Regions from separate parts of the Variovorax sp. W1I1 genome, predicted to be linked through region 2. Evidence: riboswitches for the same ligand, from Rfam matches in the RefSeq annotation. Region 2 holds a riboswitch; the other holds the start of a gene.
The links. A riboswitch is a leader RNA that binds a small molecule or an ion and turns the genes downstream of it on or off. The one in region 2 is predicted to bind cobalamin.

Region 1: it holds a riboswitch for cobalamin, as region 2 does, so the genes downstream of both, QFZ83_RS08445 (TonB-dependent siderophore receptor) here and QFZ83_RS14640 (TonB-dependent receptor domain-containing protein) in region 2, are expected to answer to the same signal.

Annotation. Positions count from the first base shown of each region.
Region 1 covers NZ_JAUSWZ010000001.1:1,779,015-1,790,333, forward strand. Annotated here, with positions in the region: gene ybaL (YbaL family putative K(+) efflux transporter) at 1-1,499, shown strand, start outside; gene QFZ83_RS08435 (hypothetical protein) at 1,522-1,926, opposite strand; gene QFZ83_RS08440 (hypothetical protein) at 2,075-2,305, shown strand; cobalamin riboswitch at 2,389-2,668, shown strand; gene QFZ83_RS08445 (TonB-dependent siderophore receptor) at 2,797-5,010, shown strand; gene QFZ83_RS08450 (PepSY domain-containing protein) at 5,025-6,587, shown strand; gene QFZ83_RS08455 (energy-coupling factor ABC transporter permease) at 6,660-7,337, shown strand; gene cobW (cobalamin biosynthesis protein CobW) at 7,444-8,508, shown strand; gene cobN (cobaltochelatase subunit CobN) at 8,513-11,319, shown strand, end outside.
Region 2 covers NZ_JAUSWZ010000001.1:3,127,996-3,139,314, reverse strand. Annotated here, with positions in the region: gene QFZ83_RS14670 (carbon-nitrogen hydrolase family protein) at 1-367, opposite strand, end outside; gene QFZ83_RS14665 (helix-turn-helix domain-containing protein) at 539-1,501, shown strand; gene QFZ83_RS14660 (universal stress protein) at 1,505-1,930, opposite strand; gene QFZ83_RS14655 (sulfite exporter TauE/SafE family protein) at 1,997-2,818, opposite strand; gene QFZ83_RS14650 (cell division protein ZapA) at 3,102-3,434, opposite strand; gene QFZ83_RS14645 (hypothetical protein) at 3,431-3,655, opposite strand; cobalamin riboswitch at 3,843-4,111, shown strand; gene QFZ83_RS14640 (TonB-dependent receptor domain-containing protein) at 4,212-6,173, shown strand; gene QFZ83_RS14635 (cobyrinate a,c-diamide synthase) at 6,158-7,588, shown strand; gene QFZ83_RS14630 (bifunctional adenosylcobinamide kinase/adenosylcobinamide-phosphate guanylyltransferase) at 7,575-8,153, shown strand; gene QFZ83_RS14625 (ABC transporter substrate-binding protein) at 8,153-9,022, shown strand; gene QFZ83_RS14620 (iron ABC transporter permease) at 9,034-10,044, shown strand; gene QFZ83_RS14615 (ABC transporter ATP-binding protein) at 10,041-10,817, shown strand; gene cobO (cob(I)yrinic acid a,c-diamide adenosyltransferase) at 10,830-11,319, shown strand, end outside.

The DNA.
Region 1 (11,319 bases), 1.3 Mb from region 2:
GCGTCGGCCTTCACTTTTCCCTCGACGACCTCCTGGCCGTGCGCAAGATCGCGCTGCCCGGCGCACTGGCGCAGATCGCTGTCGCCACGCTGCTGGGCGGTGGCCTTGCGATGTGGTGGGGCTGGAGCCCCGGCGCCGCACTCGTGTTCGGCCTCGCGCTCTCGGTGGCCAGCACGGTCGTGCTGCTGCGCGCGCTCGAGAGCCTGGGCATCCTGGATTCATTCACCGGCCGCATCGCCATCGGCTGGCTCGTCGTCGAAGACCTCGCCATGGTGCTCGTGCTGGTGCTCATGCCGCCGCTGGCAGGCGCGCTCGGCGGCACCCCCGACAACGGCGGCGGCCCCGCGGACCCGCTCTGGCAGACCCTCGGCCTCACGCTCTTGCAGGTCGGCGGCTTCGTCGCGCTGATGCTCGTGGTGGGCCGGCGCGTGTTCCCGTGGATCCTCTGGCAGGTCACGCGTACCGGTTCCCGCGAGCTCTTCACGCTGTGCGTGGTGGCCGCCGCCGTGAGCATCGCCTTCGCCTCGGCGGCGCTCTTCGGCGTGTCGTTCGCGCTCGGTGCCTTCTTTGCCGGCATGGTCATGCGCGAGTCGCAGTTCAGCCACCGTGCCGCGCAGGAATCGCTGCCGTTGCGCGATGCCTTCGCGGTGCTGTTCTTCGTGTCGGTGGGCATGTTGTTCGACCCCTCGGTGCTCATCGACCGCCCTCTGCAGGTGCTCGCGGTGGTCCTGGTGATCGTGCTGGGCAAGTCGCTCGCGGCCTGCGCGCTGGTGCTGGTGTTCCGCTACCCGCTGGCCACGGCGCTCACGGTGAGCGCGAGCCTGGCGCAGATCGGCGAGTTCTCTTTCATCCTGGCGGGGCTGGGCGTGTCGCTCGGCCTGCTGCCGGTCGAGGGGCAGAGCCTGGTGCTCGCGGGCGCGCTCATTTCCATTGCGACCAACCCGCTGTGGTTCAGCCTCATCGCGCCGATGCAGAAGTGGCTCCATGCCCACTCCTCATTCGCACGCAAGCTCGAATCGCGCAGCGACCCACTGGCGGAACTGCCGATGACCACCGAAGCGAAGTACCTCTCCAAGCAGGTGGTGCTGGTCGGCTATGGCCGCGTCGGGCGCCGCATCGCGGCCGAACTCGAGGCGAACGACATTCCCTACGTGGTGGCCGAGCAGAACCGCGAGCTGGTCGAGAAGCTGCGCGAGGGCGGCATCGCCGCCGTGTGGGGCGATGCGGCGGACCCGGCCGTGCTTATCCAGGCGCACATCGCGCGCGCCCGCGTGCTGGTGGTGGCCACGCCCGACACCCTGAACGTGCGCCAGATGATCGAGACCGCGCGCACGCTCAACCCGGCGATCCAGACCGTGATCCGCAGCCACAACGAGCAGGAGGCCGCGCTGCTCAAGCAGGAAACGGCCGTCACGGTCTTCCTCGGCGAGCAGGAACTCGCCCAGGCCATGGCGCGCGACGTCGTGCAGCGCGCGGCGTCGATGACCATGCCGGCTTGAAGTCCGAAGGGCGGGCGCCGTTTCAGAGATCTTCGATGACCAGCGTGCGGTAGCGCTGCGCGATGGAATAGGGCACGGTACGCACCAGTTCCATCATCTGATTCGCTGCCGCTTCGTCCTTTGTCTTCACAAGGAGGCCCGTGTGGCCTTCGCGCGCCAGCTTGGTGTAAGCGCGCACGGTGGCCGCATCGGTGCCGGCGGAGGGCAGCGGGTTGTCCGAGTCGCTGACGGTCGGCGAGATTTCTCGCAGCACCGTTTCGGCGTCGATCAAGTAGACCTCGTCGCCGCTCACGCCGTTTTCGATCAACCGATGGCCGATGCGGTCGGCGTCGTCGGCGCTCGGGAACATCACCATCGAATAGCCGCTCGGATAGAACGCGCCGCCGATGGTGGCGCGCATGTTGGACTCCAGAATGAAGTGCTTCATGTTGCCTCCGGGTTCTTTCGTGAGGAAGGTCTCTGCAGACAACACTAGTTCGCGCCACTGGCGAGCTCTGTAGGAGAAGCCCGGAAGCTGTCAACCGCGCTCTTCGCCCATTCATTGACAGAAAACCCGCTGCATGAACCGTCTTTCCATGTCCCCATCACGAAACATCGCGCTCACCGTCCACGAACTGGAAGCGGGCGAGTTCTATTGGGTGCTCATGGAGGAAGCGGCCGACGGCGATGCGGCTGAAAACGACCGGCGCCATGTCTACGTGCCGCTGGAGGCGGCGCACGATCCCTACGCCAGCTATTCGAACGCGCTGGTCGCCGGTGTCGCGGTGATGCGGCGGCTCTTCGGCTCGGAAGGAAAAACCGCCTGAGCCTCCAGGGACCACGGGGCGCCGGCCTCGCCCGGGGCGCTCCCTATAATTCCGGCCGTCGAGTTTTGTAATCTTTTATTAGCAAACTCGCACGGTTCGAAGGTGCCCCGCATGCCATTCCGTGGCTTGGGGGTTAAACGGGAAGCAGGTGCGCTGCGTCTTCACGGACGCATCCATTCCTGCGCTGCCCCCGCAACGGTCAGCGGATCTGGAAAACCTCGCGTCGATGTCTCTCTTCTTTCGAGCATCGGCAGCCACTGCGCTTTTGCGTGGGAAGGCGAGGGTTTCGGCTTCGATGCGCACGCACAGTGCCATCGGCGCGCTCCGCAAGCCCGGATACCGGCCTTCGCAACCGCTTTCGGACGCTGCGGGAGTGCGGGTCCGGGCATGCCGTTTCGCCCTCTGCGCGAACCGGCCCGCCCTCAGCCGCCTCCCTCGACGTCCTCATTCGGTCGGGAGCCTGCGGGGACGCAGGTCGCAGGAGAAGTCACATGGGTCAAGCATCGCCGGCGCGCGGTCGCACGGTTGCGCCGTTGCCGCAGCTGCCGCAATCGGCGCAATTGCAATGGGCACGCCTTTCACGTCTTTCTTTGGGCGTGGGACTGGCCTTCGGCGCAGGCAGCGCGCTGGGCCAGCCGGCCGGAGCGACAAACAGCGGCAACAACAACAGCCTCACACCCGTGCAGGTAGACGCCAGCCGGCACACGCCGCTCGCGATGGACGAGCCGACCCAGACCGGCAGCCGCCTCGGCCTCACGCCGCTGGAAACGCCCGCGAGCATCGAGGTGCTGACGGGCGACACCATCCGCGCACGCGGCGATGTTTCGGTGGTCGAAGCGGTGACCCGCGCCACCGGCATCACCGGCTCGCCCGGCCCCGGCAACGGCGGCACGGCCCTGGCGGCCCGCGGCTTCACCGGCCACGGCTCGGCGATGCAGCTTTTCGACGGCACGCGCCTCTATGCGGGTGCCGGCACCGTCACCTTTCCGTTCGATACCTGGTCGGTCGATCGCATCGAGGTACTGCGCGGCGCGGCGTCGGTGATGTTCGGTGAAGGCGCCATCGGCGGCGCGATCAACGTCGTGCCCAAGAAGCCCACGCGCGGCCCGATCCAGAACGAGGCGCTCGTCACGGCGGGCTCCGACGCGACGCGTCAGGTCGCCTTCGGCAGCGGCGGGGCGATCAACGACATGCTTTCCTATCGCTTCGACATCAGCCACCGCAAGACCGACGGCTTCATGGTGCGCGGCGATGCCGAGAGCCTGGCCGTGGGCGGCGCGGTGCGGCTCGATGTGTCGCCGCAGCTGCAATTCACGCTCTCGCACGACGAGGGCCGCCAGTCGCCACAGCGCTACTACGGCGTGCCGCTCATCAACGGCCGCGTGAGCAGCCTCACCCGCGAGCAGAACTACAACCCCGACGACGCCGAGATCAAGTATCGCGACCGCTGGACCCGCTTCGATGCCCAATGGACACCCAGCGAGGCCGTCACCGTGCGCAACCAGCTCTACCACCTGGACAGCAAGCGCCACTGGCGCAACAGCGAGACCTATACCTACAACGCCACCACGCGCCGCGTGACGCGCGGCGACTACCTGGAAATCGGCCATGACCAGGAGCAGATCGGCAACCGCACCGACGCCACCTTCAAGCACTCGCTGTTCGGCCTGAAGAACCAGGTGCTGGTGGGTTTCGATGCGAACCGCATCGACTTCCAGCACACCAACGATTCGCCGTACGGCGGCCGCTCGGTGGTCGACCCGTTCGTCTTCAACCCCGGCTACTACGCCTCGCCCGTGGCCTATACGCCGCGCTACAAGACCAAGACCAGCACCTACGCCTTCTTCGCCGAAGACAAGCTGGCCTTCAACGAACAGTGGTCGGTGGTCGGTAGCCTGCGCTGGGACCGCGCGAAGGTCGTGCGCACCGACCTGCAGAACGCCGCCAACAACCTCCAGAAGACCTTTGAGTACGCCACTGGCCGCCTCGGCGTGGTGTATGCGCCCGATGCCTCGCAGTCGTTCTACGCCCAGGTGGCGCGCGCGGCCGATCCGTTGACCTCGGTGATCAGCACATCGGCCACGCAGGCTCCGTTCGAGTTGAGCACCGGCAAGCAGGTCGAGATCGGCTACAAGCGCCAACTGGCCGAAGGCCGCGGCGCCTGGTCCATCGCGGCCTACCGCCTCGAGAAGGACAAGCTGCTCTCGCGTTCCGCGAGCGACCCCGCCGTCAACCAGCAGGTCGGCAAGCAGTCGTCCGAAGGCATCGAGGCCACGCTCGATCTGGCGCTGACCTCCACGCTCAGGCTCGAAGCCAACATCGCCAAGCTCCGTGCGCGCTACGACGACTTCAACGAGGTCGTCGGCGGCCGCGTGATCTCGCGCGCCGGCAACACGCCGTTCGGCGTGCCCGAAGAGGCCGCGAACCTCGACCTCAATTGGCGCTTCCTGCCCCAGTGGGAGGCCGATTTCGGTGTGCGCTACGTCGGCTCGCGCCAGGTCGATGCGGCCAACTCGCGCAAGATCGGCTCCTACACCGTGGTCGATGCGGGCGTGAGCTGGCAGGCCAACCCGTCACTCAAGCTCGCGTTCCGCGCCTACAACCTGGCCAATCGCACGTACCCGCTGTCGTTCTCGAACAGCGGCAACCAGTGGCTGCTGGGCCGGCCGCGCTCGGTCGAAGTCTCGGCGCTGGTGAAGTTCTGAGTACCCAGGCGCCCATGTCCCCCACGAAGCCGCATCACCAAGGCGTCTGGCGCCGCGCCTGGCCGCGGGTTCGCCACTGGCTCTACTGGACCCACCGGTGGCTGGGCATCGGCGGCTGCCTGCTGTTCGTGATGTGGTTCGTCACCGGCGTGGTGATGATGTACGTGGGCTATCCCTCGCTCACCGAGCCGGAGCGGCTCGCGGGCCTGGCGCCGCTGAAGTTCGAGCAGGCGGTCGTCGCGCCTTCGGCGGCGCTCGATGCCTTGCCGGCCGCAGCACGCACACAGCCGCCACGGCGCATCGCGCTGGAGATGCGGCAGGACGCGCCCGATGCCGGCCCGGTGTGGCGCATCGTCGATGCGCGCGGCGAGCGCTTCGCCGTCTCGGCCCGCGACGGCCAACTGCTGGGGCCGGTCGATGCCGCCCGCGCCGAGGCCATTGCGCGCGGCTTCTCGCGCCAGAGCGGCGCACATTGGGCCGAGACACTGGACCGCGACCAGTGGACCGTGCCGCAGGGCCTGAACCCGCTGCGCCCGCTGCACCGCATCGAACTCGGCGACGTCGCCGGCACCGAGCTCTATGTGTCCTCGCGCACCGGCGAGGTGGTACGCGACACCACGCGCTCCGAGCGCTTCTGGAACTGGCTCGGCTCGGTGCCGCACTGGATCTACTTCACGCCGATTCGCGCCGATCCGCCGCTGTGGCACGACGTGGTGGTGTGGCTGTCGGCCGCCTGCATCGTCTCGGCGGTCACGGGCATCGTGATTGGCATCCTGCGCGTTCGCCTGCGCCGGCGTTTTCGCAACGGTGCCGTCACGCCCTACACCGGCTGGATGGCCTGGCACCACATCGCCGGGCTGATCGGCGGCTTCTTCGTGCTGACCTGGATCGTGAGCGGCTGGCTGTCGATGAACCCGAACGGCTGGTTCGAGCGCAACCCGGTCGATGCCGCCGCGATGGCGCGCTACACCGGTGCGGGCGCATCGCCGGTTCCGTGGCCGATGGCGGTGCAGCCCGTGGAGGAGGGCGCCGAGGCCCCGCGCGAAGCGCTCCTGCTGTGGTTCGACGGCAAGCCGTTCTGGCAATTGCGCGACGCACAGGCGCGCACGCGTGTGGTCGATGCCGTCACCGGCACGCCCGCCGCCATCGGCCGCGACGACATCGTGCGCGCCGCCGCCCGCCTGCGCCCCGGCGCTTCCATCGCCGAGGCCACCCTGCTGACGCGTGAAGATTTCCACTGGTACGGCCACCACCGCGACCGCGTCGTGCCGGTATGGCGCCTCGCGTTCGGCGATGCTGCGCACAGCTGGGTCTACATCGACCCGGCGAGCGGCCAGGTCGCGGGCAGCAGCAACCGCAACACCCGGCTGAACCGCTGGCTCTTCAACGCGGCGCACAGCCTCGACTTTCCATGGCTCATCCACTACCGCCCCGCCTGGGACATCGTCGTCTGGCTTCTGTCGATCATCGGTGCCGTCGCCTCGGCGAGCGGCGTGGTGATCGGCTGGCGGCGGCTGAGGCGCAAGCCCAAGGCGCCGGCGGTGCCGGCGGCGCGGCGCGCGCTCCAGCGGTCGTGACGGCGCTTGCGTGATCCACCCCATCCACCAACAATCAACTTTCGCACTGCGGTGCACTACAGGAGGTGCTCGATGCACATCGAACCAGGTCTAGTCGACGGATCCAAGATTTTCCTCAGCTACGCGACAGCCGCCGCCGCGCTGGCCTACACGGGCAAGGTCGCCTTCGACACCGTCTTGAAGGACGGCATCGCCGCCCTGGCGCTGCGCTCGGCCATTGCCGTGGCGCTGGTGTTCTGCTTCTTCGAAGTGCTGCCGCATCACCCCGTGGGCGTCTCCGAGGTGCACCTGATCCTCGGCACGACGCTGCTGCTGGTGTTCGGGCTCGCGCCGGCAGCCATTGGCCTCGCGGGCGGGCTGCTGATCCAGAGCCTGTTCTTCGAGCCGCAAGACCTGCCGCAGTTCGGCATGAACGTCACCACCTTGCTGGTACCCCTGTTCGCGACGGCGGCCCTGGCGCAGCGCATCATTCCCAAGAACGTGGCCTACGTGGACCTGAGCTACCAGCAGGCCTTCAAGCTGTCGGTGGCCTACCAGGGCGGCATCGTGGTCTGGGTCGGCTTCTGGGCGCTCTACGGACGTGGCACGGGCCTCGAGAACCTGGGCCAGATCGCCAGCTTCGGCGCGGCCTACATGACCGTCGTGCTCGTCGAACCGCTGGTCGACCTGGGCGTGCTGGCTGCCGCCAAGGGCTGGCGCCGGCTGCAGGGCACGGTCTTCGTCGAGCGCCGCCTGTACGGCGGCGTCTGACTCGAATCTCTCCATCGCCACGCGTCCGCGCCGGCAGTTCCCTCGCGGCGCGCTGCGGCGTGCCGCCATCCATCTTCGCGCCCAGGCGCTTGAACGCATCCATTCCATGACACAGAGCAACGCCAAGATCCCCGTCACCATCGTCACGGGCTTCCTCGGCAGCGGCAAGACCACGCTGCTGCGCCACATCCTCGGCAACGCCGAAGGCCGCCGCATCGCGGTGATCGTCAACGAGTTCGGCGAGCTCGGCATCGATGGCGAAATCCTCCGCGGCTGCGGCATCGGCTGCGACGATGAAGGCAACGAGCGCGAAGGCGCGCTGTACGAGCTGGCCAACGGCTGCGTCTGCTGCACCGTGCAGGAAGAGTTTCTGCCCGTGATGCTGCAGCTGGCCGAGCGCCGCGGCGACATCGACGCGGTGATCATCGAGACCTCGGGCCTCGCGCTGCCCAAGCCGTTGGTGCAGGCCTTCCAGTGGCCGGACATCGCGAACATCTTCACCGTCGATTCGGTGGTCACCGTGGTCGACGGCCCGGCGGCCGCCTCGGGCCAGTTCGCCGCGAACCCCGAAGCCGTCGACGAAGCGCGCCGCGCCGATCCCAACCTCGATCACGAATCGCCGCTGCACGAACTCTTCGAAGACCAGCTCTCGGCCGCCGACCTCGTGGTGCTCAACAAGACCGACCTGATGGACGACGCCACGCGCGCGCAGGTCGAGGCGCTGGTGCGCGAAGAGCTGCCGCCCGAGGTGAAGATCGTCGCCGCCACCGAAGGCAAGCTGCCGCTCGCGCTGCTGCTGGGCCAGGGCCGGGCGGCCGAAACCACGATCCACCTGCGCGAGAGCCACCACGACCACGAGGAAGACCACGACCACGACGAGTTCGACTCGCTCGTGATCGACCTGCCGCCGGTGGACCGCGACGTTCTCCTGGCCGCGCTCGCCGCGCTGGTAGAGCAGCACACCATCTACCGCGTGAAGGGCTTCGTCGCGATTCCGGGCAAGCCGATGCGCCTGTTGGTGCAAGGCGTGGGCCGCCGCTTCGACCACCACTTCGACCGCCGCTGGCGCGACGACGAAGCGCAGCGCACGCGCCTCGTGTTCATCGGCGAAGACCTGGACGAAGGCGCGCTGCGCAAGGCGCTCGAAGGCGTGGCTGCCGTGCCAGCCTGACCCCATGCACTTGCTGAGCACCCAGCCCGGACGCTTCGTCGAAGACGACAGCGTCGTCACCCGGCTCGACCAGACGCCGGGCGATATCGTGGTGCTCAGTTCCGCCGACACCACGCTCGCGCTGCTCGCCGCCGCGCGCACGGCGCTCGCTGCCACCGACCCCGGCTACCCGTCGCTGCGGCTGGCCAACCTCATGTACCTGCGCCAGCCGGCTTCGCTCGACCTGTACGTCGACGAGGTGCTGCAGCATGCGCGCGTGGTGGTGGTCGATCACCTGGGTGCCGAATCGGCCTGGGCCTACGGGTTGCAGCAACTGGAGAAGCTGGCCAAGCGCAAGGGCCAGCAGCTCGCGATGTTCTCGGGCGATCTGCAGGAAGACGAAGACCTGCTCGCGCGCGGCACGGTGCCGCGTGCGGTCGGTCGCCAGCTCTGGCAGTACATGCGCGCGGGCGGTTCGGGCAACGCGATGCAGTTCCTGCGCGCGGTGGCCTTCCATGGCCTCGGCCACGGCGAGGCGCCGCTGCCGCCGCGCAGCCTGCCGCAAGTCGCGCTGCATGTGCCGCGCGGCATCGATGCGGCGCACACCGTGGCCGGCATCGACGACCTGCGCGCCGGATGGCATGCGGATGCGCCGGTGGTGGCGCTGGTGTTCTATCGATCTCACTTGCTGTCGGGCAATACGGCAGCTTTCGATGCGCTCGCTGCCGCGCTGCATGCCGAAGGATTGAACCCGCTCCCGGTCGCGCTCGATTCGCTGAAAGACCCGCTGTGCCTGTCCGCATTTCGCGGCCTGTGCAGCGAGCACGATGTGCAGCTCGTGCTCAACACCACCGCCTTCGCCGCGCTCGGGCAGGGCGCGCAGGACGATGCAGGCGAAGCCCTCGCACTGGGCGGCGATGCGCCGGTGCTCCAAGTGATCGTGAGCGGCGGCAATCGCGAAGACTGGCTGGCGGACAGCCAGGGCCTGCGCCCGCGCGACATCGCGATGCAGATCGCGCTGCCCGAAATGGACGGCCGCATCATCACGCGCGCCGTGAGCTTCAAGGGCCTCTCGCACCGCTGCGAACTCACGCAGACCGAGGTGGTGAGCTACCAGCCCGAGCCGGACCGCATCGCCTTCGTGGCCGAGTTGGCGCGCCGCTGGTGTCGCCTTCGCAGCCTGCCGGTGGCCGACAAGCGCATCGCGCTGATCCTCGCGAACTACCCGGGCAGCGAAGGTCGCATCGGCAGTGGCGTGGGGCTCGACACGCCGGCTTCGGTGATCGCGATCCTGCGCGCGATGCAAGCCGAGGGCTATGTGCTCGGTGATGCCATCCCCACCGATGGCGATGCGCTGATGCAGAAGCTGCAGGAAGGCATTGCGAACGACCCTGCCCAATGGTCCGCACGCCCCGCCTGGCAGAGCTACGCGCTCGCCGACTACCGCGCGCGGCTCGCGGCCTTGCCCGAAGGCATGGCCGAAGCCATCGATGCGCGCTGGGGCACGCCCGAGCAGGACCCGATGCTGCGGCAAGACCGCTTCATGATCGCCGGGCTTCGTCTGGGCCGCGTGTTCGTCGGCATCCAGCCCGCACGCGCACTCGGCACGCTGGGCGCTGCGGACTACGCGAGCTACCACGACGCCGAACTCGTGCCGCCGCACAGCTACCTCGCTTTCTATTTCTGGCTGCGCGATGTGTTCGCCATCGACGCGGTCGTGCATGTCGGCAAGCATGGCAACCTCGAATGGCTGCCGGGCAAGAGCATCGCGCTATCGCAGACCTGCTGGCCCGATGCGATCCTCGGGCCGCTGCCGAACGTCTACCCGTTCATCGTCAACGACCCGGGCGAGGGCGCGCAGGCCAAGCGGCGCACGCAGGCGGTGATCGTCGATCACCTGATGCCGCCGCTCACGCGCGCCGAGAACCACGGCCCGCTGCAGGATCTGGAGCGCCAGGTGGACGAGTACTACGACGCGCTGCTGGTCGATGCGCGGCGCGCAAAGGTGCTGCGCGCGCAGATCCTCGCGGCCGTGCGGGCGCAGCACCTAGTCGAGGAACTGGGCATTCCGGGCGTGGAAGACGACGCGGTGCTGGCGCGCGTCGATGCGTACCTGTGCGAGCTGAAGGAAACGCAGATCCGCGACGGACTGCATGTGTTCGGCGCCTCGCCACAGGCGCGGCTGCGGCGCGACACGCTGCTCGCGCTCGCACGGTATCCATCCGCGGACGGCACGGGTGCGAATGCCGGTCTGTTGGGCGCGCTGGCGCAAGACCTGCTGCCGGGCGAAGCCTTCGACCCGCTCGACATCGATGCGGCCAAGCCGTGGCAGGGCACGCGGCCTGAGTTGCTGCAATCGGTGAGCGCCGACGCATGGCGGCATCACGGCGACACGCGCGAGCGGCTGGAGCTTCTCGCACAGCGCCTGCTGCAAGAGAACGCCTGCCCGTCCGACATGCCGCACACCGCTGCCGTGATGGGCCGTATCGAACGAAGTCTCGCGCCCGCGCTCGACGCCTGCGGCCCGCACGAATTGCATCAGCTTTCGCGCGCGTTGCAAGGCCGTTTCGTCCCCCCCGGCCCAAGCGGTTCCCCCTCGCGCGGCCGCCCCGATGTGCTGCCGACCGGCCGCAACTTCTACGCGGTCGATACGCGTGCCATCCCCACGCCGACTGCCTGGATGCTCGGCCTCGAGTCCGCCGCGCAACTGGTCGAGCGCCATCTGCAGGAGCACGGCGATTACCCCGTGGCGCTGGGCCTGTCGGTCTGGGGCACGGCCACCATGCGCACCGGCGGCGACGATCTCGCGCAGGCCTTCGCGCTGATCGGCGT
Region 2 (11,319 bases):
CCTGGTCGTCGATGAGCGCCTGCGCGATGTAGAGGCTGCCCGCCGCCTTCTCGCTGTAGCCGAGCGACACCCAGATCCTGTGCTTGCGCGCGGCGTCCTTGATGCGGTCGAATTCGGCCGAGCCGACCACCAGCGAGTTGTCGTGGTACCGCTGCACGAACTGCATGCCCCAGGCGGGGGAATCCAGCCAGATCCACCACGGGTAGCCGGGCACCCAGGTTTCGGGAAAGGCAATGAGCTTCACGCCCTGGCCTGCCGCCTCGGCCATGAGATCGATGGTCTTGTCGATGGTGCCGTCGAGGTCGAGGAACACGGGCGCGGCCTGCACGGCGGCGACGCGGAGCTTGGGGTGAATGGTGGTGGGCATGGCGGGTCTCCGGAAGTGGGGTGATGAAACAACTTCGCACACCGCCAACGCGGGTTTGCGCGGTGGCATGCGGGTTGCTTGAAGCGTAGATTCGCCGCCGCGGAACGCCTTGATCCGAACTGGCGGCGTTCTTGTTCCAGCGTTGCACGCATGCGCTTTTCGGGAAATCCAATGAACCAGTTGCTCAGCACCGATGCCGTGGCGCGCGACCAGCGCCTGGCCTACTGGACCGACATGATCTGCAACGTCTACGTGCAGCTCGGGTGCGACCCGGTGCGGCCGGACGACATCGGCCGCTTCGAAGGCAGCATCCGCCAGCACTCGCTGCCCAGCCTCGATGTGTCGGTGGTCAAGTCAGGCGCGCAGAAGGTCATGCGCACGAGCGGGCACATCGCGCGCTCGGGGGACGACTATTTCCTCGTGAGCATCCAGGCGCAGGGACGCGGCGTGGTGCGGCAGGACGGGCGCGATGCGGTGCTCTCGGCCGGCGACTTCGCGCTGTACGACAGCACGCGGCCCTACGAGCTGCTGTTCGACGACAGGTTCGAGCAGATCGTGCTCAAGCTGCCCGGCGAGCGCCTGCGCAGCGAGTTGCGCGACACCGAGGCGCTGACGGCCACGACGGTGTCGGGCAAGGAGGGCGCGGGGCATCTTCTGCTCGGCATGATCCGCACGCTGCGAGAGGACATCGACACGCTGCAGCCCGCTTCGGCGCTGGCTGTGGCCAATGGCGTGCAGAGCATCCTCGTGGCGGGGCTGCAGACGCTGCCGGCGGCACGTGCGCCGTCGCTCAGCAATCTGACGGCGTACCACCTTGCGCGCGTGAAGCGGTGCATCGACGAGCAGTTGGCCGATCCGTCGCTGTCGGTGGGCAGCCTCGCGGCGTCGCTCGGGGTGTCGGCGAGCCACATCCATCGCGTGTTCAAGAGCGAGCCGCTGACGCCTTCGCAGTACATCTGGGAACGCAGGCTCGAAGCCTGCAGCCGCGACCTGCTGGAGCCGCGTCTGGCGGGCAAGCCGGTGGGGGAGATCGCGTATGGACGCGGCTTCAACGATGCGGCGCATTTCAGCCGCGCGTTTCGGGAGCGCTTCGGCTGCTCGCCGCGCGAGTGGCGGCAGCAGCGGGTGCAGTAGGCCTTACTGGACCAGCAAGACCGAGATGTCGGTCTCGCCGATCACCTTGGTCGCCACCGAGCCCATCAGCGCGCGTCCGAAGATGCCGTGGCCGTGGGTGCCGAGCACGATCAGCTCGGCATGCGTGGCGGTGGCCGACTTCAGGATTTCCTCGGCGGGATGGCCGTGGCGCTTGTCGATCGTGTAGTCGGCGATGCCCTTCTCCGCCAGGAGCGCCTTCACCGGATCGAGCACCTTGGCGCTTTCCTCGGCGTAGTACTCCGTCACGATCTCCTTGCTGAGGTGCCGTGTCACGTGGCCCGAGATGCCGGTGCACACGTGGACCACGATGAGCTCATGCCCGTCCACGAACATGGTGCGGTTGGCGACGAGGTAGTCGAGCGCCTTGCGGGTGTAGGCGCTGCCATCGACGGCGATGAGGATTTTCATGAAACCGTTATACGGCTGCGTCTGGCGCATCGCAACGGGTCACACCCCCGGACCATGGGGGATTTTTCAGCCGCGCAGGCCCTTCCAGAGCATGTAGGCGGCGAGCAGATAGAGGATGCTGGCGAACACGCGCTTGAGCTTCTTCACCGGCAGCGTGTGCGCGGCCTTGGCGCCCAGCGGTGCGGTGAACACGCTGCACACGGCAATCACCACCAGCGCGGGCAGCCAGATGTAGCCGAAGGAGCCGGTGGGCAGGCCCTGCACCGTCTGGCCGCTGATCGCATAGCCGAGCACGTTGGCCACCGCGATGGGAAAGCCCAGCGCGGCGCTGGTGGCCACCGCGTTGTGAATCGAGATGTTGCACCACGTCATGAACGGCACGCTGATGAAGCCGCCGCCCGCGCCGACGAGGCCCGAGATGAAGCCGATCACGCCGCCGCCCGCGAGTTGGCCTGCGGTGCCCGGCATCTGGCGCGTGGGCTTTGGTTTCTTGTCGAGGAACATCTGCGTGGCCGAGAAGCCGACGAACAGCGCGAAGAAGATGGCGAGCGCCGTGCCCTTGAGCAGTGCGAACACGCCCAGGCTCCCGGCCAGGCTGCCGATCACGATGCCGGGCGCGAGACGCTTGACGATGTCCCATCGCACCGCGCCGCGCTTGTGGTGCGCGCGCACGCTGGAGACCGAGGTAAAGATGATCGTGGCCATCGAGGTGGCGATCGCCATCTTCACCGCGAGGTCGGACGACACGCCGCGGTGGCCCATGATGATCGTGATGAACGGCACCATCAGCATGCCGCCGCCGATGCCCAGGAGCCCCGCGAGAAAGCCGGTACCCAGGCCGAGTGCGGCAAGTTCAAGAATCAGGAGGGGGTCGAGGAATTCGGTCACGCTGCGGGTCTTCGGACAAAGCAACGGCCCCGAGCAGTGTGTGCTGGGGGCCGTGCCGGATAGAAAAAGGTGTCTGCAAGTGGGCGCCGAACCCGCATCCTGAACCAGGGTTCAGGTGGGCGAGGGCAGCAAGACTTCGGGTTCATCTGACGCGAGATGATCACGCCCGTCAAGCGATGTACCAAGCCCGGCTCCGGAGAGCATTGGAACAAGGAAATATTAAGCCCGACGCGCACCGCAGACAGTTCGGATTTTACGCTCCGTATGAGTCCATGGTGTTCATTCAGAGCAAATGACCATCGCCGGCCAGCGCCTGATCGAGCTTTTGAATGAGCTGGGCGGCCTTGGCATCGACTTCTCCGGGCTCGGTCGCGGCGGGCGCGGGCGTTGCAGCGGGCGCGGCAACCGCTGCCGCTTGCTGTGCCGCGAGATCGAAGGCGAGGTTCAGCGAAGCCAGCACCGCGATGCGATCGCGTGCCTTGACTTTTCCTGCGTCGCGGATCTTGCACATGGCGGCATCCACGCGTTCGACCGCATCGCGCAACTGCGGCTCGCCGCCGTCGGGACAGCCGAGCAAATAGCTCTGGCCCATGATCTGTACTTCTATCTGCTTCATGCGGTGGAATCTTCGGGAGGTGGTTCAGCCGGCAGCCGCTCGAGCAGTGCATCCAGGCGCGTGCGTGCCGCGGCGAGCCGCGACTTGAGCCCGTCGCGTTCGCGCACGAGCGCATCGACCTGTTCCTGGAGCAGCGCATTGGTGCGCTGTACCTCTTCGTGACGCACGAGCAAGCGTTCCACACGCTCGGCGATCTGATCGATGGGGCTGGAGGCGGGCATGGTTGGCGATTGTAGTTTCCCGGGGGAGGCGGTCCGCTGGCAGTCAGCGTGGCGCCTGGCTTCGTCCTGGCGGCGATTCTGCGGCCTGCGCCCGAGGGTTCCAAATTTTCGGCAGAGATGGGTGCAGAGACGGACAGAGGTGCGACGGCGGCGCCACAACTTTCGACTTAGCGCATCCGCCGCAGGGCCTAAAATCCCGCCCGTTGGTGCTCGCGCCGTGGTTCGCACGGTGCAGTTCAACGGGAAGCAGGAGTGAACGCCCCCGAGAGATCCGCAAGCCGGACATCGGATCAAGGCCGAAGCCGCCTGCGCTGCCCCCGCAACGGTCAAGCAGACGGCGCCGTAAGGCGTCACCCCTTTCCATCCAGCCACTGGGCGCCCTGAAACAGGTGCCTGGGAAGGCGGCAAGGGGCCGTTCTGCCAGCCCGGATACCGGCCAACAAGGCGGCTGCCGCATGCACGAACGAATAAACCGGTTCATGCCCGCGGCGGTCATTGCGCCCAGGGCGCCGGCGGGGAGGCCGGCCAGGGGCATTGACGTTCGTTCGGCTCACTCATGATTTCCTGTGTTTTCAATTCCCGCGCCTCTCGCGGTCGCGCGCCTGCGCCCATTCGCCATCGCGGCCTCGCCTGCCTGCCGCTTGCGCTGGCCTCGGCCTTCGGCGGCCTCGCATTGATCCAGTTGCCCACGCTTGCGCACGCGCAGGAAAAAGCAGCAGCCACGCTGGGGGAAACGGTGGTCACGGCCAACCGCACGCCGCAGCCGCTGTCGGACCTGGTGGGCGATGTGTCCATCATCGATCGCCAAACCATCGAGCGCAGCGGCGCGACCGGCGTGGCCGACGTGCTGGCCCGCCAGCCCGGCATCGAGATCACGCGCAACGGCGGCGTGGGCAACAACACCAGCCTCTACATCCGCGGGGCCGAGACGCGCTTCACGGCCGTCTACCTGGACGGTGTGCGCATCGACTCGCAATCGACCGGCGGCGCCGGCTGGGAAGGCATTCCGCTCGCTCAGATCGACCGCATCGAAGTGCTGCGCGGCCCGGCCGCCGCGGTTTATGGCTCCGACGCCATCGGTGGCGTGATCCAGCTCTTCACCAAGCGCGGCGAAGAGGGCGTGTCGCCCTACGCGGGCATCGGCTTCGGCAGCCATGGCCTGCGCAAGATCGAGGGCGGCGTGAGCGGCAAGTCGGGTCTGTTCGACTATTCGTTCGGCGTCGCGCACGAGGAGAGCAAGGGCTTCGACGTGCAGCCCGCATCCAAGCGCACGCCCTCGAAGGACGGCTTCACCAGCCCCGACCGCGACGGCTACCGCAGCACCTCGGGCAACCTGAAGCTGGGCTTGCAGATCACGCCCGGCCAGCGCATCGACGCCACCTTGCTCCAGAGCAACGTCGAAGCCGGCTACGACGCCTCGGTCAGCTTCAGGACCCGGCCGCCGATCCGCTTCAGGAACGACGTCTCGGACAACACGCTGCGCACCGCTGGCCTCACCTGGTCGGCCAAGTGGAACGACATCTACAGCACCCGCGTGCAGGTGACCGACTCGCAATCGGTCTACAAGACGCAGCCTTCGTTCTATCGCACCGAAACCAACCTGCGCGGCTACCTGTTCCAGAACGAGTTCCGCTTCGGCCCGCACCTGGTGACCGCCACGCTGGAGCGTCGCGAAGACGCGCTCGAAAACGCACCCACCACCTCGGCCAAGCTCTTCTCGCAAGACCGCTCGCAGAACGCGCTCGCGCTCGGCTACGGCTTCGTGCAGGGCCCGCATTCGCTGCAGTTGCATGTGCGCCGCGACAAGGACAGCGAGTTCGGCGGCAAGACCACCGGCAGCGCCGCCTACGGCTTCGCCATCCTGCCGTCGCTGCGCTTCACCGCATCGGCCGGCACGGCTTTCCGTGTGCCGACGCTCTACCAGCGCTTCAGCGAATACGGCGTGGCCACGCTGCAGCCGGAAGACAGCCGCAACCTCGAGCTGGGCCTGAACTACGCCAAGGACGGCACCACCGCCGGCATCGTGGTGTACCGCAACCGCGTGCGCAACCTGATCAACTTCGTGGGCACCGCCACGGGCTGCGCCTCGACCTTCGGCTGCTACACCAACGTGGCCCGCGCCACGCTGCAGGGTGCGACGCTCTCGGCCAGCCAGCGCATCGGCGACGTCACGCTGCGTGCCTCGTTCGACGTGCAGGACCCCAAGGACATCGAGACCGGCAACCTGCTCGCACGCCGCGCCAAGCGCCACGGCACGCTGGGCGCTGACTGGCGCGTGGCCGGCTGGACGCTGGGCGCCGAAGTGCAGGCTTCGAGCCAGCGCTACGACGACGCGGCCAACAAGATCAAGCTCGGCGGCTATACGCTGCTGAACCTGTCGGCCAGTACGCAGATCGCACGGGACCTGAACCTCATCGCCCGCATCGACAATGTGGGCGACAAGGACTACCAGTACGCACGCCTCTACGCCAACGGGGGCCGCACCGCCTACCTCGGCCTCAAGTGGACACCGCAGTAAACGACCTTTCGCGACGGCGCGACGGCATCGCAGCCACCTGTGCCGCGGTGCTGATCGCCGCGCCCGCCTCGGGGCAGGGCAAGACCACGTTGGCTGCGGCGCTTGCGCGGCTGCATGCGCGGCAAGGCCGTCGGGTGCGGGCCTTCAAGTGCGGGCCGGACTTTCTCGATCCGCACTGGCTCGCGCTCGCCACCGGCGCGCCGGTGCATTCGCTGGACCTGTGGATGACGGGCGAGGCCGATTGCCGGGCGCGCTTGCACGCCGCAGCGGACGAGGCCGATCTCGTGATCGTCGAAGGCGTGATGGGTTTGTTCGACGGCACGCCGAGCGCGGCCGACCTCGCGCAGCGCTTCGGCCTGCCGGTGCTGGCCGTGATCGATGCGCACGCCATGGCCGGCACCTTTGGGGCGCTGGCCTACGGATTGCAGAACTTCAAGCCCGGCCTGCCATGGGCCGGCGTGCTGGCCAATCGCGTGGCGAGCGAGCGGCACGCCGGCATGCTGAAGGACGCATTGCGCGAACCTTCGCAATGGATGGGCGCCTTGCCCCGCGATGCAAAGTTCACCTTGCCCGAACGGCACCTGGGCCTCGTCGGCGCGAATGAGCTCGACGACGCTATGGCGCGGCTCGATGCGGCCGCCGATGTGCTGGCTGAAACACCGCTGGGCCAGTTGCCGGTTTCGCAGTTGCCGCAGGTGCGTTTCGATCCGGTCACAACAGACGACGCAGGCACGCCGCAATTGCTGGCGGGCTGCACCATCGCCATCGCGCGCGATGCGGCGTTCTCCTTCATCTACCCCGCCAACCTCGACGTGCTCTCGGCACTCGGCGCGCGGCTTTCGTTCTTCTCGCCACTGGCCGGCGATGCGTTGCCGGCCTGCGATGCCGTCTGGCTCCCGGGCGGCTACCCCGAGCTGCATGCCGAAGCCCTGTCGGCGAACCAATCGATGCGCGCCTCCCTGACCGCGCATGCCGCCGCAGGCAAGCCCGTGTGGGCCGAGTGCGGCGGAATGATGGCGCTGTTCGACGAACTGGCTACGCACACCGATGAAGAACAGTCGCAGGTTCACCGCCTCTGGGGCCTGCTCCCCGGCCGCGTGACGATGCAGAAACGCCTTGCCGGCCTCGGACCGCAACAGCTTCAACTGGGAAGCCACACCCTGCGCGGCCACACGTTTCACTACTCGCGCTGCGAAACGCCGCTCGCGCCGTCCGCCCACACCGCGCGGCCCGACGCCACGCAGGCCGTCGGTGCGCGTGGCGGGGAGGCTTTCTATGTGCATGGTCCGGTGCGGGCCAGCTATTTCCACGCGTGGTTCGCTTCCAGCCCGGAAGCCACGGCGCGACTTTTCGGCGCCATGCCGATCGAGCTGGGCAACGATGCCGCAAAGGGAGCAATCGATGATCGTTGTTGAGCACGAATTCATCCTCGGCGGCCAGAAGAGCGGCAAGTCGCGCCGCGCCGAGCAGCGCGCCATTGACTGGCTCGCCTCCGCGCCCGGCACGCACCGCGCCGTGCTGATTGCCACCGCCCAGGCCCATGACGACGAGATGCAGGAGCGCATCGTGCGCCACCAGGCCGACCGCGCAGAGCGCGTGCCCGGCATGCGGACCATCGAGGAGCCGGTCGAGCTGGCGCGCGCCATCGTCACGCAGAGCGCGCCCGAGACGCTGGTGGTGATCGATTGCCTCACCCTCTGGCTCACCAACCTGTTGATGCCGCTGCGCACCGAAGCCGCACGGCCGACGACGCGCACGCCTTCGGCGCACATCGCCATGCTGCAGATCGCGCTGCGCGAGGCGCGCGGACCGGTGGTGCTGGTCGGCAACGAGATCGGCCTGGGCGTCATTCCACTCGGCCGCGAGACGCGCGCCTTCGTCGATGCACTGGGCCGCCTGAACCAGGACGTAGCCGCCGCCTGCGGCCGAGTGACGCTGATGGCGGCCGGCCTGCCGCTGAGCCTGAAAGCGCCCGCCTGATGAAGATGAACCGGATTCCATCGCTGCTCGCCGCCATCGGCCTGTCGCTGTGCGCACTCGCCGCGCACGCCTTCGACGTGGTCGACGAACGTGGCACCACCGTGAGCCTGCCGCAGCCGCCGCAGCGCATCGTCTCGCTCCTGCCGTCGCTCACCGAATCCGTCTGTGCGCTCGGCGCCTGCGAGCGGCTCGTGGGCGTCGACAACTATTCCAACTCGCCGGCCGCCGTGCGCGCCTTGCCGCAGATGGGCGGCGGCATCGAGCCCAACGTGGAAGCGATCGTCGCGCTCAGGCCCGACGCGGTGCTGCTCGCCAAGTCGTCGCGCGTCACGCAGCGGCTCGAGGCGCTGGGCCTCAAGGTGCTGGTGCTCGAACCCAAGAGCCATGCCGACGTGCAGCGCGTGCTCGGCAAGCTCGACGAGGTGCTCGGCACGCACGAGGCGCCGCGCGTGTGGCGCGTGATCGATGCGAGCGTGTCGGCTGCGGCGCAGTCGGTGCCCGCGAGCGCACGGGGCAAGCGCGTGTACTTCGAGGTCAACAGCACGCCTTATGCGGCGGGCGAGTCGTCGTTCATCGGCGAAACGCTCACGCGGCTGGGCATGAAGAACATCGTGCCCGCGAAGCTCGGGCCCTTTCCCAAGCTGAACCCCGAGTATGTGGTGCGCGCCAATCCCGACCTCATCATGGTCAGCGTGCGCAGCGCGCAGGGGCTGGAGCAGCGGCCCGGCTGGGGCGGCATCCGCGCGGTGCGCGAAAGCCGCATCTGCCGCTTCGATGCGCTGCAGTCAGATGTGCTCGTGCGTCCCGGCCCGCGCATGGACGAAGCGGCGCGCCTGATGGCTCAATGCCTGGTGGACAAGGGCCAGTGAACGCCGCGCGCATGCATACCGCACACCTGCGCCGCGTCGTGCTGCTCGGCGCGGCCTTGCTGGTGCTGGGCGTCGCGCTGCTGCTGTTCGGCCTTGGCATCGGCAGCACCGGCTTCGAGAGTTTGCTGGCCGCGCGGCACGACCCGGTGGCGCTGCAGATCGTCTGGGACATCCGCCTGCCGCGCACGCTCGGCGCGTGGCTCGCGGGCGCGCTGCTCGGGCTCGCGGGCGCGGTGGCGCAGGGGCTGTTCCGCAATCCGCTGGCCGATCCTTATCTGCTCGGCAGCGCCTCGGGTGCCTCGCTGGGCGTGGCGGTGGCGCTGATGCTTTTCGGCGGCTCGGCCGCGAGCACGCAATGGGTGATGCGCCTTGGGCTCACGGGCGCGGCCTTCATCGGCGCCGTGCTCGCGGTGCTGCTCACGCTGACGCTGGCACGCGGTGTGCAGCAGACGCTGCGGCTCTTGCTCGCGGGCGTGATCGTCGGCGTGGTGCTCGGCGCCGCGAAAGACCTGATCACCATCGCCTCGGCCGACATCCTGCAGGCCATCCAGGGCTTCATCCTCGGCAGCACCGGCCTGGTCGGCTGGAGCGCCTGCGCCGTGATGGGCGCGGTGTGCGCGGTGTGCCTGCTGGCGGCATGGGCGCTCGCGCCGGTGCTCGATGGGTTGGCGCTCGGCGAGGCGACTGCCCGCAGCCTGGGCCTGCCGCTCGGTGCCATGCGTGCGGCGTTGGTCGTGGTGCTCGCGTTGGCGACCGGCGCGGCGGTGGCGCAGACCGGCTTGATCGCCTTCGTCGGCCTCGCGGCGCCACACCTCGTGCGTTCGGTCGTCAAGACCACACATGCGCGGCTGATCGTGCTCGCGGCGCTGATGGGCGGCCTGCTGCTGATGGCGGCCGACCTGTTGGCGCGCTGGCTCATCGCGCCGCAGGAACTGCCGGTCGGCGTGCTCACCGCGGTGCTCGGTGGCAGCTATTTGCTGTGGCTTATGCACCGCCGAAGCGCGCGTGGAGGTTTGTCATGAGCGGCACACCGGCCATCGAAGCGCGCCGCGTCAGCGCCACGCTCGGCACGACCGAGGTGCTGCACGGTATCGACCTTGTGCTTTCGTCCGCGCGCTGGACCAGCATCGTCGGCCCCAACGGCGCAGGCAAGTCGACGCTGCTGAAAGCGCTCGCGGGCCTGCTCGCACACAGGGGCGACGTGCGGCTCTTCGGCGAGGCAGAGGGAAAAATCCCGGCCCGCATCCGCGCACAACGCCTCTCATGGCTCGGCCAGAGCGGCACGGGCGAAGCCAGCGCCGACGACCTCATGGTCTACGACGTCGCCATGCTCGGCCGCCTGCCGCACCAGCGCTGGCTCGCTGCCCCGAGCGCAGCCGACCGCGAAGCCGTGGAGCGGGCCCTGCGCAGCACCCAAGCCTGGGACTGGCGCGACCGCCCGCTCGGCCAGCTCTCGGGCGGCGAACGCCAGCGCGTGCTGCTCGCCCGCGCGCTCGCGGTCGAGGCCCAGGTGCTGCTGATGGACGAGCCGCTCGCCAACCTCGACCCGCCGCACCAAGCCGACTGGATGCAGACCGCCCGCACGCTCGTGGCCCAGGGCCGCACCGTGGTCAGCGTGCTGCACGAACTGCCGATGGCACTGGCCGCCGACGAAATGGTCGTGATGGACAAGGGCCGCGTGGTGCACCACGGCGGCTGCGACGACCCGGCCACCCACACCGCACTCGAACAGGTGTTCGACCACCGCATCCGCGTGCACCGCGTGGCGGACCAGTGGATCGCACTGCCGAAATAAGGAACACACACCATGCAGATCGAAACTCCTCCCAGCGAAAAGCCCTACGAGAAGCCCGAAGGCGAACGCCGCGGCATCGTCATCGTCAACACCGGCGACGGCAAGGGCAAGAGCACAGCCGCATTCGGCCTCGCGCTGCGCGCGCATGGCCGCGGCAAGGCCGTGAAGATCTACCAGTTCATGAAAGTGCCCTCGGCGCGCTTCGGCGAACACCGCATGTTCGAGCAGATCGGCATTCCGATCGAAGGGCTGGGCGACGGGTTCAGCTGGAAAAGCCAGGACCTCGAACGCTCGGGGCAGCTTGCGCGCGACGGGTGGGAGAAGGCGAAGGCGGCGATCCTGTCGGGCGAGTTTTTCCTCGTGGTGCTCGACGAGATCACCTATCCGCTGATCTACGGCTGGCTGCCGCTCGAAGGCGTGCTCGAAACGTTGCGCGCGCGGCCCAAGCATGTGCACGTGGCGCTCACGGGCCGCCGCTGCCCGCCGGAGATCATCGAGCTCG